Regions from separate parts of the Streptomyces sp. NPDC048516 genome, predicted to be linked through region 1. Evidence: predicted binding sites of a transcription regulator. Region 1 holds the regulator's gene; the other holds the start of a gene.
What was found. Region 1 encodes HrcA, which represses chaperone genes, less so after heat shock. Its sites were predicted from a motif close to TTNGCACTCNGNNNNNCNGAGTGCNAA; they were not measured.
Positions count from the first base shown of each region.

Region 2: ACGFR7_RS36755 (FmdB family zinc ribbon protein) is a predicted target of HrcA. The motif match lies at 1,862-1,888, and genes of this name have one in related genera.

Region 1 covers NZ_JBICWS010000003.1:38,599-46,307, reverse strand. The annotation lists gene hemW (radical SAM family heme chaperone HemW) at 1-588, shown strand, start outside; gene ACGFR7_RS07505 (DUF3097 domain-containing protein) at 775-1,608, opposite strand; gene ACGFR7_RS07500 (MBL fold metallo-hydrolase) at 1,706-2,440, opposite strand; gene hrcA (heat-inducible transcriptional repressor HrcA) at 2,635-3,651, shown strand; gene dnaJ (molecular chaperone DnaJ) at 3,652-4,788, shown strand; gene ACGFR7_RS07485 (nitronate monooxygenase) at 4,886-5,974, shown strand; gene ACGFR7_RS07480 (16S rRNA (uracil(1498)-N(3))-methyltransferase) at 5,971-6,714, shown strand; gene ACGFR7_RS07475 (histidine triad nucleotide-binding protein) at 6,895-7,254, shown strand; gene ACGFR7_RS07470 (ribonuclease Z) at 7,261-7,709, shown strand, end outside.
Region 2 covers NZ_JBICWS010000041.1:19,982-27,690, forward strand. The annotation lists gene ACGFR7_RS36750 (S-methyl-5'-thioadenosine phosphorylase) at 525-1,358, opposite strand; gene ACGFR7_RS36755 (FmdB family zinc ribbon protein) at 1,491-1,850, opposite strand; gene ACGFR7_RS36760 (MFS transporter) at 1,984-3,285, opposite strand; gene ACGFR7_RS36765 (potassium/proton antiporter) at 3,650-5,170, opposite strand; gene ACGFR7_RS36770 (penicillin acylase family protein) at 5,353-7,709, shown strand, end outside.

The DNA of each region.
Region 1 (7,709 bases):
ATCGGGGCCGGCCCCGACCATGTCTCCGCCTACGCCCTGATCGTCGAGGAGGGCACCCAGCTGGCCCGCCGGATCCGCCGCGGCGAGGTCCCGATGACCGACGACGACGTGCACGCCGACCGCTACCTCATCGCCGACGAACGCCTCGCCGCTGCCGGTTTCACCTGGTACGAGGTCTCCAACTGGGCCACCACCGACGCCGCCCGCTGCCGCCACAACGAGCTGTACTGGACCGGTGACGACTGGTGGGGCGCGGGCCCCGGCGCCCACAGCCACGTCGGCGGCGTGCGCTGGTGGAACGTCAAACACCCCGGCGCCTACGCGCAGGCCCTCTCCGAAGGCCGCTCCCCGGGCGCCGGCCGCGAACTCCTCTCGGACGAGGACCGCAGGGTCGAACGCATCCTCCTGGAACTGCGCCTCGCGGACGGCTGCCCCCTGGACATCCTCGCCCCGGCGGGCGCGCGGGCGGCGTCCAGCGCACTGGCCGACGGCCTCCTGCAGCCCGGTCCGTACGAGGCGGGCCGCGCCGTCCTGACCCTCCGCGGACGGCTGCTGGCGGACGCGGTGGTGCGGGATCTGGTGGACTGATCACTCGGCTGAGGGATCTCAGTCGCCCGCTGCGTACTGCTGACGGAACCGGCTGGTGCGGGAGAGGACGCCGACTACGAAGTGCGGCGCACCGTCCCCTTCGGTGTCCCTCTCCCCGTCGATGCCCTCGGCATCACGCCGGACACCTCCCGGTTCGGCACTCTTCCTGCCGTCACCCGTCACCCGTCACCCGCCACCGCCGGCCGTGACGAAGTCGATCAGCTCCTCCACCCTGCCCAGCAGCGCCGGCTCCAGGTCCTTGTAGGAGCGCACGCAGGACAGGATCCGCTGCCAGGCGGCGCCCGTGTTCTCCGGCCAGCCCAGCGCCCGGCACACCCCCGTCTTCCAGTCCTGTCCGTGCGGGACGGACGGCCAGGCCGCGATCCCGACCGAGGACGGCTTCACCGCCTCCCAGATGTCGATGTAGGGGTGGCCCACCACCAGCGCATGGTCCCCGGTCACTCCGGCCGCGATCCGCGACTCCTTCGAGCCGGGCACGAGATGGTCGACGAGGACGCCGAGACGGGCGTCCGGCCCGGGGGCGAAGCCGCGGACGATCGCGGGCAGGTCGTCGATGCCCTCCAGGTACTCCACGACCACGCCCTCGATGCGCAGGTCGTCGCCCCACACCCGCTCCACCAGCTCGGCGTCGTGCCGGCCCTCCACATAGATGCGCCCGGCGCGGGCGACCCGTGCGCGGGCGCCGGGCACGGCGAGTGATCCCGATGCCGTACGCGCCGGAGCGGTGGCCGCCGGCCTGTCCTGGGGGCGTACGAGGGTGACCACCCGCCCCTCCAGGAGGAAGCCGCGCGGCTCCATGGGGAAGACCCGGTGCTTGCCGAAGCGGTCCTCCAGGGTGACCGTCGGGCCCTGCGCCGTCTTCTCGCAGCGGATCACGGCGCCGCAGAAGCCCGAGGTGACCTCCTCGACGACCAGATCGGGATCGGCGGGCACCTCGGGAGCGGGCCGCTGCTTCTTCCAGGAGGGGGTGAGGTCGGGGCTGTAGCGCTTGCTCTGCATGGGGCCTGTTCCGTCGGGGAGGGCGGGCGGTGGTCAGGAGGGGGCGACGCCGAAGTGGGCGGTGGTCAGGAGGGGGCGACGCCGAAGTGGGCGGTGGTCAGGAGGGGGCGACGCCGAAACGGGCGGCCAGGGCGTCGCGTTGGGCCCGTACGAAGCCGGCGTCCACCACGGCGCCATGCCCGGGAACGTACCGCGCGTCCTCGCCGCCGAGGGCCAGCAGGCGGTCCAGCGCGCCGGGCCACTGCTGGGGCAGCGCGTCGGGGCCCGCCTGGGGTTCGCCCGACTCCTCGACCAGATCGCCGCAGAAGACGATCTCCGCCTCCCCGCGCCGGCCCGGTACCAGGACGGCCAGATCGTGGGCGGTGTGCCCGGGGCCGACGTTGGCGAGCAGCACCTGCCGGTCGCCCAGCTCGACGGTCAGCTGGCCGTGCACATGGTGGTGCGGGGCGACCAGCAGATCGGCGGCCTCCGCGGCGGCGTCCCGCGCGACGCCGTGCCGGATCGCGTCGTGCCGCAGCTCGTCCTTGCCGCGGCGCAGCAGCTCGCCCAGGCCGGCCGCCCCGAACACCTCGACGCCCGCGAAGGCGGCCGTGCCCAGCACATGATCGAAGTGGGGGTGGGTGAGCGCGATATGCGTCACTTCCCGGCCCAGCACACCGCGGATCGACCGGCGCAGGTCCGCGCCGTCGCGCAGGGTCGCGCCGGTGTCGACGATCATGACCCCGGTACTCCCCGCGATCACTCCGATCGTCTCGTCCCAGCCCGGCATCCGGCGCCTGGCGACACCGTCACCGAGTCGTTCCCAACCGGCCTCTTCCCAAGCAGTGTGCATACCGAGACGCTAGCGCCATCGCGATAGCGTTGCCCGGCAGATCGGCCGAACACGGTCATCGGGCGAGTACTCCGCGCGCCCGCCCTTGCCGCGCCCGTGCTACCCGGCCGTACACTGGCTCAAGGTCTGGCACTCGGCCCGTGTGAGTGCCAGGGAAGACGAAGCGGCGGACGGCCGGACTGGAGGTGCGCGGGATGCTCAGTGAACGCAGGCTGGAGGTGCTGCGCGCCATCGTCCAGGACTACGTCGGGACGGAGGAGCCGGTCGGCTCCAAGGCGCTCACCGAACGCCACCGGCTCGGGGTCTCCCCGGCCACCGTCCGCAACGACATGGCGGCCCTGGAGGACGAGGGGTTCATCGCCCAGCCGCACACCAGCGCCGGGCGGATCCCGACCGACAAGGGCTACCGCCTGTTCGTCGACAAGCTGGCCGGCGTCAAGCCGCTGTCCAGCCCGGAGCGGCGGGCGATCCAGAATTTCCTGGACGGCGCCGTCGACCTCGACGACGTGGTGGGCCGCACGGTCCGGCTGCTGGCGCAGCTGACCCGGCAGGTCGCCGTCGTGCAGTATCCGTCCCTGACCCGGTCCACGGTCCGGCATGTCGAGCTGCTGGCCCTGGCTCCGGCCCGGCTGATGCTCGTACTGATCACGGACACCGGCCGGGTCGAGCAGCGGCTCATCGACTGCCAGGCACCGTTCGGCGAAGCCTCCCTGGCGGACCTGCGGGCCCGGCTCAACAGCCGGGTCGTCGGCCGCCGGTTCGCGGATGTGCCGCAGTTGGTGCAGGATCTTCCGGAGTCCTTCGAGCAGGACGACCGCGGCACGGTCTCGACAGTGCTGTCGGTGTTGCTGGAAACTCTGGTGGAAGAGACCGAAGAGCGGCTGATGATCGGCGGCACCGCCAATCTCACGCGCTTCGGGCACGATTTCCCCCTGACCATCCGGCCGGTGCTGGAGGCCCTCGAGGAGCATGTGGTGATGCTCAAGCTGCTCGGGGAGGCCAAGGACTCGGGCATGACCGTACGCATCGGGCATGAGAATGCCCACGAAGGCCTGGCGTCCACATCGGTCGTCACGGTCGGCTACGGTTCGGGCGACGAGGCAGTCGCCAAACTCGGCGTGGTCGGACCGACCCGCATGGACTACCCCGGAACGATGGGAGCGGTACGCGCAGTGGCACGTTACGTCGGACAAATCCTCGCGGAGTCGTAAGTGGCCACGGATTACTACTCGGTCCTCGGCATCGGACGCGACGCCTCGCAGGACCAGATCAAGAAGGCTTTCCGCCGGCTGGCGCGCGAGCTGCACCCGGACGTGAACCCGGATCCGAAGACCCAGGAGCGGTTCAAGGAGATCAACGCCGCTTACGAGGTGCTGTCGGACCCGCAGAAGAAGCAGGTCTACGACCTCGGCGGGGACCCCCTCTCGCAGGCCGGCGGCGGCCAGGGCGCGGGCGGCTTCGGCGCGGGCTTCGGCAACTTCTCCGACATCATGGACGCCTTCTTCGGCACCGCGTCGCAGCGCGGACCGCGCTCGCGCACCCGCCGTGGCCAGGACGCCATGATCCGGCTCGACATCGAGCTCAACGAAGCCGCCTTCGGTACCACCAAGGACATCCAGGTCGACACCGCCGTCGTCTGTACGACCTGCAGCGGTGAGGGCGCGGCTCCCGGCACCTCGGCGCAGACCTGCGACATGTGCCGCGGCCGCGGTGAGGTCTCCCAGGTCACCCGGTCCTTCCTCGGCCAGGTCATGACGTCCAGGCCGTGCCCGCAGTGCCAGGGCTTCGGCACGGTCGTGCCGACGCCGTGCCACGAGTGCGCCGGCGACGGCCGGATCCGCTCGCGCCGCACGCTCACCGTCAAGATCCCGGCCGGTGTCGACAACGGCACCCGCATCCAGCTCGCGGGCGAGGGCGAGGTCGGCCCCGGTGGCGGCCCCGCCGGTGATCTCTATGTGGAGATCCACGAGGTGGCGCATCCGGTCTTCCAGCGGCGCGGCGACGATCTGCACTGCACGGTCACCATCCCGATGACGGCGGCGGCGCTGGGCACGAAGTGCCCGCTGGAGACGCTGGACGGGGTGGAGGAGATCGATGTCCGGCCCGGTACCCAGTCCGGCCAGTCGATTCCGCTGCACCAGCGCGGTGTGACCCATCTGCGGGGCGGCGGCCGGGGCGATCTCATCGTCCACGTCGAGGTGATGACGCCGTCCAAGCTCGACGCCGACCAGGAGGACCTGCTGCGGCGGCTGGCCAAGCTCCGCGGGGAGGAGCGGCCCACGGGGCAGTTCCAGCCGGGGCAGCAGGGTCTCTTCTCGCGTCTGAAAGATGCGTTCAACGGGCGATAGCCCCAGGTGAGCCCGGGGGCCGCAGCCGTTCCACCCGGCGGCGCGGCGGCCTCGGCCCCGGTTCAGAACGGCGCGGTGGGCGTGACACGATGTGCGCATGCCCACCGCACCGACCGATCTCTGCCGCCATCCGATCGTGCAGGCCCCGATGGCGGGAGGCGGCTCCGGACCCGAGCTGGCCGCCGCCGTCTGCGGCGCCGGCGGGCTCGGCTTCCTCGCCGCCGGCTACAAAACCGCCGACGGCATGTACCAGGAGATCAAACAGCTGCGGTCGCTGACCGACCGGCCCTTCGGCGTCAATCTCTTCATGCCGCAGCCCTCGCTGGCCGACGGCTCCGTCGTCGAGGTCTACCGCGAGCAACTCGCGGGCGAGGCCGCCTGGTACGAGACCGAGCTCGGTGACACCGACGGGCCCATCGACGACGGCTACGAGGCCAAGCTCGCGATCCTGCGGGACGATCCGGTGCCGGTGGTGTCCTTCACCTTCGGCTGCCCCTCGCGCGCCGTCCTGGACTCCTTCGCCGCGGTCGGCACGTACACCGTCGTCACGGTCACCACCGCCGCCGAGGCGCAGGCCGCCCAGTGGTCGGGCGCCGACGCGGTGTGCGTGCAGGGCGTGGAGGCCGGCGGCCACCAGGGCACCCACCGGGACGATCCGCATGCGGACGGCACCGGCTCGGGGCTGGGGCTGCTGGCACTGCTCGGCCAGGTCCGTGAGGCCGTGCAGATCCCGGTGATCGCCGCGGGCGGGCTGATGCGCGGGGCGCAGATCGCGTCGGTGCTGGCCGCCGGGGCGAGCATGGCGCAGCTGGGCACCGCCTTCCTGGCCACCCCCGAATCGGGCGCCAACCCGCTGCACAAGCAGGCGCTGACCAACCCGCTGTTCACGCATACGGAGTTGACCCGGGCGTTCTCCGGGCGGCCCGCCCGCGGACTGGTGAACCGCTTTTTGCGCGAGCACGGCCCGTACGCCCCGGCCGCCTACCCCGCCGTCCACTACCTCACCTCCACGGTGCGCAAGGCCGCGGCCAAGGCGGGCGACGCGCAGGGCATGAACCTGTGGGCGGGGCAGGGGCACCGGCTGGCGCGGGAGCTGCCCGCCGGGCGGCTGGTGGAAGTACTGGCGGGTGAACTGGACGCGGCGCGCGCCGCGCTGGGCCGGCCGGGCGCCGGTGGCGCCGCATGACCGCTCCGGTGTTCCTCGTCGACTCGCTCGCGGACGTACGGGCCGGCGGCACGCTGACCCTGGACGGTCCCGAGGGCCGGCACGCGGTGTCGGTGCGCCGGCTGCGGGCCGGTGAGGAGGTCGTCCTGACGGACGGCCACGGCGCCGGCGCGTACGGCGCGGTCGCCGCCGTCGAGGGCAAGGACCGGCTCACCGTCGCGGTCGCGGAACTGCGGACCGAGGCGTCGCCGGACCCCACCATCACCGTCGTCCAGGCGCTCCCCAAGGGCGACCGCGGCGAGCTGGCCGTCGAGACGATGACCGAGACCGGTGTGGACGGCATCGTGCCCTGGGCGGCGGCGCGTTGCGTCACCCAGTGGAAGGGCGAGCGGGCCGCCAAATCGCTGGGCAAATGGCGTGCCACGGCCCGTGAGGCGGGCAAGCAGTCGCGCCGGCTGACCTTCCCCGAGGTCGCGGACCCGCTGACGACCAAGCAGGTGGCCACCCTGCTCGCCGACGCCGACTTCGCCGCCGTCCTCCACGAGGAGGGCAGCTCCCCGCTCGCCACCGCCGAACTCCCCGCCGAGGGCAAGATCGTGCTCGTCGTCGGGCCGGAAGGCGGTGTCTCCCCGGAAGAGCTCGCCCTCTTCGCCGAGGCGGGTGCGGGGCCCTACCGCCTGGGGACGACCGTGCTGCGCACCTCCACGGCGGGCACCGCGGCCACGGCGCTGCTGCTGGGGCGCACGGGGCGCTGGAGCTAGGGGGTGTCTTTCCGGTCTCCGTGGGCCTCCGGCGCGCCCGGGCCCTCCCGTGCGGTGTGCGGCCGGGGCGGCGGGGACCGCGCGGCGTGGGGTGGGGTGGACGCCCGGCTACGGCCCGCCCGGTAGCATCCGAGGCCGTGCGCACCGTGCGCAGGACGGATGACCCGGGAGGAGCCACCGGTGGCGGGAGAACCGCAGGCCGACTGCCTGTTCTGCAAGATCGTGGCGAAGGAGGTTCCGGCGACGATCGTCCGGGAAACCGACACCACCGTCGCGTTCCGCGACATCAACCCCCAGGCGCCCACGCACGTCCTGGTGATCCCCAAGGTGCACTACCCGGACGCGGCGAGCCTGGCCGCCGCCGAACCGCAGATCATCGCCGACATACTGCGCGAGTCCCGCGAGGTCGCCGCCGAGGACAAGGCCGAGGACCGGGGCTACCGGGTTGTCTTCAACACCGGCGCCGGAGCCGGCCAGACCGTCTTCCACGCCCACCTGCACGTGCTCGGCGGCCGCGGCCTCCAGTGGCCCCCCGGATAACGCACCGTGTCCGTACGTGAATTGGTGGTCCTCGGTACCGCGAGCCAGGTCCCCACGCGGCACCGCAACCACAACGGCTACCTGCTGCGCTGGGACGGCCAGGGGCTGCTCTTCGACCCCGGCGAGGGGACCCAGCGGCAGATGCTGCGCGCCGGGGTCGCCGCCCACGACCTCCACCGGATCTGCATCACGCACTTCCACGGCGACCACTCGCTCGGCCTGGCCGGGGTGATCCAGCGGATCAACCTCGACCGGGTGCCGCACCCGGTCACCGCCCACTACCCGGCCAGCGGCGAGCACTTCTTCGACCGGCTGCGCTATGCCACCGCGTACCGGGAGACGGTCCGGCTGGTCCAGCGGCCGGTGGCCGTCGACGGTGAGCTGGAGCGCTCGGCGGCGTACGTCCTGGAGGCGCGCAAGCTCTCGCACCCGGTCGAGTCGTACGGCTACCGGCT
Region 2 (7,709 bases), on a different contig from region 1:
TCGTACGGCACCGTACGAGGCTCCGCAGGCCAGTGCTGCGGCGGTCATCGCCAGGCCGGCGGCCAGCATCCGCTGCCGCGCGCTCCGCCCCCATCGGCGCCGCCCGCCGCCCGCTCGCACGGGAGCGAAGTGTGGCACGTCACACCGCGGGGGAGTGGGGAGCGGCGGAGACGAAAGGGCCGGGTCGGCCCGGGGTGGGAAAGGGAAAGGAGGAAGAGGAGAGGGAGGCGGGGGAGGCGCGGAAGGAGTGGGAGAAGCAGAAGGAGCGGAAGGGGTATGGGGCATGGTGGGCACCGCCTGCGGTGAGAGGGCCGGAGGGACCGGACTCACCACCGTGCCGGAATCCACTCCCGCCCGCTCCGGGCTGTGGACGCCCCCGCCCCTGTGGACAACCCGGCCACCCGCAAGGGGGAAGCCGAGCAGTCCGCCGAGGCCGTTACGGCAGGTCCAAGGCCGTTACGGCAGGTCCAAGGGCATTACGGCAGGAAAGCCCCAAGGCGCTACGGCAGGCACGTCCGAGGCCTTTACGGCAGGTCGATGCCCAGGTCCCAGCCGGTGTGGACCTCGGTGCACAGGCAGGCGCGGGCAGCGGTGTCCGGGAGGGTGGCGACCGCGTCGAACAGGACCTCCCGCAGCCGGCCCACGTTCTCGGCGAACACCCGGAAGACTTCCTCGTGGGAGACGCCGTCGCCGGTCTCCGTACCCGCGTCCAGGTCGGTGACCAGTGCCAAGGAGGTGTAGCACAGGCTCAGTTCGCGGGCCAGGACGGCTTCGGGGTGGCCGGTCATGCCGACCACCGACCAGCCCTGGGCGGCATGCCAGCGCGATTCGGCGCGGGTGGAGAAGCGGGGACCTTCGATCACGACCAGGGTGCCGCCCTCGACCGGCTCCCAGTCCCGGCCGCGCGCCGCCTTGAGGGCGGCCTGCCGCCCCGTGGGGCAGTACGGGTCGGCGAAGGTCAGGTGGACGACATTGGGGATCTGTCCGTCGGGGAGCGGTTCGCCGTCGAAGTAGGTCTGGGGGCGGGCCTTGGTGCGGTCGACGAGCTGGTCGGGGACCAGGAGCGTGCCGGGGCCGTATTCGGGGCGCAGGCCGCCGACCGCGCACGGGGCGAGGACCTGACGCACACCGAGCGAGCGCAGGGCCCAGAGGTTGGCGCGGTAGTTGATGCGGTGCGGCGGAAGGTGGTGGCCGCGGCCGTGCCGGGGCAGGAACGCGACCCGGCGGCCGGCGATCTCTCCCAGGAACAGCGAGTCGCTGGGGCGCCCGTAGGGGGTGTCCACCGTGACCTCGGTCACGTCGTCGAGGAAGGAGTAGAACCCCGATCCGCCGATTACGCCAATCTCCGCGTCAGCCATGCCGGTCACACTATCGGGGTGCGGCGGCCGGGGGCGGGCGGGTGCCGAAGACGAAAGAAAGCCGTAAGGCCGGGCAAGGCGCACGACGACGGGCCCCGCCGTCGGTGACGGCGGGGCCCGAAGAGCTGTGGGTCAGGCTGCGGAGCTGGCGCTCGAGGAGCTGCCGGACGACGACGCGGCGGCCGGGGTCGAGGACTTGCTGTCCGAGCTGCCGGACGAGGAGCTCGACGAGGAGTCGGAGGAGCCCGAGGAGTCCGACGAGGACGTGCTGCCCGACGCGGAGGCGTTCTTCCCGGGGCTGCTGCTGGACGACGAGCCGCGGCTGTCGTTGCGGTAGAAACCGGAGCCCTTGAAGACGATGCCGACCGCGGAGAACACCTTCTTGAGGCGTCCCTGGCAACCGGGGCACTCGGTGAGAGAGTCGTCGGTGAACTTCTGCACCGCCTCGAGGCCCTCGCCGCACTCGGTGCACTGGTACTGGTACGTCGGCACTTGTCTTCCTCCTGGCACTCTCACTCGATGAGTGCTAACGACGCTCCATATTGCAGTATTCCCGCCCGCCAGTCCACCGTGACCGCCGTACGGTGACCGACTCCACGTTCCGTCAGGCTTCCTGCAGGGCCCTTCAGACGCGCGCCAGCTCCCGCTCCCGGTCGTCGGAAACGGCTGTGACCTGTGCGTTCACGCCGGTCGCAGGGGCGCAGGCAGCCTCGGTCGAGGCACGGGGCAGCAGATGGGCGCGGAGCGTCAGCAGCACCGTCAGGGCCAGTGCCGTACCGGCCAGCGGCACCAGGAATCCGGTGCTCGGCCCGAAGCCGTCCGCGAGCTGCCCCGCGGAGGTGGTCGCGGCCGCCTGGCCCAGCGCGACCGCGCCGGTCAGCCAGGTGAAGGCCTCGGTGCGGGCGGCGGCCGGCACCAGCGACTCGACCAGCGTGTAGCCGGTGATCAGGGCCGGTGCGATGCACAGGCCGACGACCAGGCCGACCGCGCCGAGCAGCGGTACCGCGGTCACCGCCCACAACGGGGTGGTGGCCAGTGCCAGCAGCCCGTAGGCGACCAGCAGCCGGCGGCGCGGGCCGACCTTCCAGGTGATGGCCCCGCAGGCGATACCGGCGAGCATGTTGCCGCCCGCGAAGATCCCGTAGAGCGCGCCGTTGATGCCGGGCTGCCCGATGTGCTGGGTGAACGCGGTCAGTGAGACCTGCATACCGCCGAAGACGGCGCCGATGCCGAGGAACGCCACGATCAGGACGCGCACGCCGGGCACCGCCAGTGCCGAGACGCGCGGCCGGTCGCCGGCCTGCGGGCGGTGCACCGGGGGCTGGCTGCGCCGCTGGGAGGCGAACAGCAGCCCGCCGGCCAGCGTCAGCGCGGCCTCGGCGACCAGACCGGCCGCCGGGTGGATGCCGGTGCACAGCGCGGTCGCCAGCACCGGGCCGACGACGAAGGTGAACTCGTCGGTCACCGACTCGAAGGCGGCGGCGGTCGGCATCAGCGGGCTGCCGCCGAGCCGGGAGGCCCAGCGGGCCCGCACCATCGGGCCGACCTGCGGTGTCGAGGCGCCCGTGGGGACGGCCACCGCGAACAGCGCCCACAGGGGGGCGTGCGCGAGAGCGAGGGTGATCAGCGCGGCGACGCCGGAGACATGCACCAGTACGCCGGGGATCAGCACCGCGCGCTGGCCGAAGCGGTCGGCCAGCTTGCCGCTCTGCGGGGCGAACAGGGCCATGGACACACCGGTCGCGGCGGACACCGCGCCTGCGGTGCCGTACGAGCCGGTGGTCGATTCGACGAGCAGCACGATGCCGATCGTCAGCATGGCGAAGGGCTGCCGGGCCAGAAAGCCGGGCAGCAGGAATGTCCATGCACCAGGGGTGCGGAGCAGTGGTCCGTATCCGGAACGGGAATCCTTGACCGCGGATGCCACGGCCGGGCCTTTCTGCCGCCTGGTAGCGCGCCACCCGCGAGATCGTCACGGGTACGCGCCGAGAGCTGTCCTCTCGCGCAGGACCGAGTGATACCGCGTGGTCCGCACCGAGAGGGTGGCTGCGTGTGGCAGGAGGACCGCGGCCGCCGAGCGGTCGCGCCAGCTCTGCATCAGGCAGAGTTGGTTCGTCGATGTTGCCTTTTCATCCTACAGGCCGTCGTGCGGGAAGCCCTGGGATTGGCTTGGGCTTCAGGTAAATTTCCTTGGGATCCGTGGAGATCTGCAGCACATTTCCCGCACTCCGGGGGACGCACCCCGAGAGCCCGCACCTCGGGAGCCCCCGGGCCCCGAGCCCGGCCGAGCCTCAGCGGTGGTGGTGCCCCCGCCGCTCCGGGGGCCCGCCCGTCCCCAGCCAGCCGGCCAGCTTGCCGCCATGGGAGACCGCCTGCAGCCGCCGTTCGGCCGCGTCGCGTACCGGGTCGGTGGCGACCACCAGCAGCTCGTCGCCGCGCCGCAGCACCGTCGAGGGTGACGGCACGAAGCTGGAACCGTCCCGGACGACGAGGGTGACCGCGGCGCCCGCGGGCATCCGCAGTTCACCGACCTCGACGCCGTGCATACGGGAGGCCGGGCCGATGGAGGTGGACAGCAGATGGCCGCGCAGCCGTTCCAGAGGAGCGGACTCGATGCCCAGGTCGGCGGCCTCCTCGTCGTCGCCCAGCCGCAGCCGCTTGGCCAGCCAGGGCAGCGTCGGCCCCTGGATCAGGGTGTAGACGACCACCAGGACGAAGACGATGTTGAAGACCCGGTCGCTGCCGGGAACATCGCTCACCATCGGGATCGTGGCCAGCACGATCGGCACCGCGCCGCGCAGTCCGGCCCACGACAGCAGGGTCTTCTCCGGCCAGGGCACCCGGAACGGCAGCAGCGCCACAAAGACGGACATCGGCCTGGCCACCAGCGTCAGGATCATGCCGATCAGCAGCGCGGGCACGAAGTCGTCCAGCAGGTTGTGCGGGGTGACCAGCAGGCCGAGCAGGACGAACATCCCGATCTGGCCGATCCAGCCGAGACCTTCGGCGAAGCCGCGGGTGGCCGGGGAGTGCGGCAGCTTGGCGTTGCCGAGGACCACCGCGGCCAGATAGACGGCGAGGAAGCCCGAGCCGTGCGCCAGCGCACCGGCCGCGTAGGCGGAGACGGCGATGGCCATGACCGCGATCGGGTACAGGCCCGACGCGGGCAGTGCCACGTGCCGCAGCGCGTATGCGCCGAGCCAGCCGATGGCCAGGCCGAGCGCGGCGCCGATCGCCAGTTCCAGGGCGATCTCGCCGAGCAGGAGGTACCAGTGTTCGACCGGCCCCGCGGTGGAGAAGGCGACGACGAGGATGACCACGGGGGCGTCATTGAGGCCGGATTCGGCTTCGAGCACACCGGTCAGGCGGGCCGGCAGCGGCACGCTGCGCAGCACGGAGAAGACGGCCGCGGCGTCCGTGGACGAGACCACGGCGCCGATCAGCAGTGCCTGCCGCCAGTCGAGCCCGGCCAGATAGTGCGCTCCGGCCGCGGTGACCCCCACGCTCACCGCGACGCCGACCGTCGACAGCGACACCGCCCGGGGCAGCGCCGGCTTGATCTCTTTCCACTTGGTGCCCAGACCGCCCTCGGCGAGGATCACGACCAGCGCGGTATAGCCGAGGAGTTGGGTCAGCTCGGCGTTGTCGAAGACGACACCGCCCAGGCCGTCCTGGCCTATGGCGATGCCTATCCCCAGGTAGATGAGCAGGCTGGGGAGCCCGCTGCGCGAGGAGAGCCGTACCGCGGCAACCGCGATGAGCAGTACGAGCGAGCAGAACAGCAGGAGTTCGTTGAGGTGGTCGACAGACAGGAGCTGGTCCTTCCTCGCACGGGTTCGGGAGGGGGCTTTCCTTACCGTATCTAGTTACTGAGACTAACAATTTACCATTACTTGAAGGTTGGGGGTGCTGGCGGTGACTCCGCGTAGGGGTAGCCGGACCCGTGCGCCTATGGTTGCTCCAGCACTCCCACCCTGCCCCTCGAAGGACCGAGATGCCCGCCAACAAGTCCGGCCCAGTCCCCAGGAAAAAGAAGGGGCGGCGCGGCCGCCTCGTCGCGATCACGGTCGTGCTGCTGCTCGTGGCGGGCATCGGCTTCGGCGCGTTCTGGGGGGTCAGTACCGTCCGCGCCTCGCTCCCGCAGACCACCGGCTCGCTCAAACTCCCGGGCCTGACCAACCCGGTGGATGTCGTCCGCGACGGCAACGGCATTCCGCAGATCTACGCCGACACCGACGAAGACCTCTTCCGCGCCCAGGGGTACGTCCAGGCCCAGGACCGCTTCTGGGAGATGGACGTGCGGCGCCACATGACCTCCGGCAGGCTCTCGGAGATGTTCGGCAAGAGCGAGGTCAAGACCGACTCGTTCCTGCGCACCCTCGGCTGGCACGACGTGGCGCAGAAGGAGTACGACACCAAGCTCTCGCCCAGCACCAAGAAGTACCTCCAGTCCTACTCCGCCGGCGTCAACGCCTACCTCAAGGACCACGAGGGCTCGGCGGTGTCCCTGGAGTACGCGGCGCTGGACTTCCAGAACGACTACAAGCCCCAGAAGTGGACGCCGGTCGACTCGGTGGCCTGGCTCAAGGCGATGGCCTGGGACCTCCGCGGCAATATGCAGGAGGAGATCGACCGCTCCCTGATGACCAGCCGCTTCACCCCGGAGCAGATTGCCCAGCTCTACCCGGCATACCCGTACAAGCGGAACAAGCCGATCGTCGAGGGCGGCGCGGTCGACCGCGCCACCAAGAAGTTCTCGCCCAAGGGCTCGGCGAACGCCGCCCCCGCCACCGCCGCCGGCGCGACCGCGGGCCTCACGTCGCAGCTGTCCTCGCTGTCCAAGACCCTCGACAAGGTCCCGGCGCTGCTCGGCCCCAACGGCAACGGCATCGGCTCCAACTCCTGGGTCGTCTCCGGTGCGCACACCACCACCGGCAAACCGCTGCTGGCCAACGACCCGCACCTGGCACCGCAGATGCCCTCGCTCTGGTACCAGATGGGCCTGCACTGCCGTAATACCGGCCCCAAGTGCAACTACGACGTCTCCGGCTTCACCTTCTCCGGGATGCCCGGCGTCGTCATCGGCCACAACCAGGACATCTCCTGGGGCATGACCAACCTCGGTGCCGACGTCACCGACCTCTACCTGGAGAAGGTCAACGCCGACGGCTACCTCTACGACAACAAGCAGCAGCCCTTCATAACCCGCAAGGAGACCATCAAGGTCGCCGACGGCGAGAGCCGCGAGATCACCGTCCGGTCCACCAAGAACGGGCCGATCGTCTCCGACCGCGACGGCGAACTGGCCAATGTCGGCAAGGACGCCCCGGTCGGCAACGCGGCACCGGACCGCGGCGACGGCTACGCCGTATCGCTGCGCTGGACCGCGCTGACCCCCGGCAAGTCCATGGACGCCGTCTTCGCACTCGACCGCGCCAAGGACTGGAACGGCTTCCGCAAGGCCGCCGGCGACTTCGAGGTCCCCTCGCAGAACCTGATCTACGCCGACACCAAGGGCAACATCGGCTACCAGGCCCCGGGCCGGATCCCGGTCCGCGGCAAGGGCGACGGCCACTACGACGGCACCCTCCCGGCGCCCGGCTGGGACCCGAAGTACCAGTGGACCGGCTACATCCCGCAGAAGGCGCTGCCGTACGAGTACAACCCCCAGCGCGGCTACATCGTCACCGCCAACCAGGCCGTCACGGACGAGAAGTACCCCTACCTCCTCACCAAGGACTGGGGTTACGGCTCCCGCAGCCAGCGGATCAACGACCTGATCGAGTCGAAGATCAAGGACGGCGGCAAGGTCTCGACCGACGATATGCAGGCCTTCCAGAAGGACAACAGCAGCGAGATCGCCCGGCTGCTGACGCCGTACCTCACGAAGATCGACATCAAGGACAAGTACGTCCGCGACGCCCAGCAGCTGCTGGAGGGCTGGGACTTCACCCAGGAGCCCGATTCCGCCGCGGCCGCCTACTTCAACGCCGTCTGGCGCAACACCCTCAAGCTCGCCTTCGGCAACAAGATGCCCAAGGAGCTGCGCCCCGACGGGCAGTGCCTGACCGTCCGCCCGGCGGACGAGACCGGCCCCGCCGACGAGAACGACAAGTACATCCGCGAATGCGGTGAGCGGGCCGGTGACACCGCCCAGCCCGACGGCGGCGACCGCTGGTACGAGGTCGTCCGCGGCATCCTGGACGACCCGAACAACGCCTGGTGGAAGACGGAGGACCGGCCGAACCGCCCCGGCGACAAGAACCGTGACCAGCTCCTCGCGCACGCCATGAAGGACGCGCGCTACGAACTGACCTCCAAGCTGGGCAAGAACATCGACAACTGGAGCTG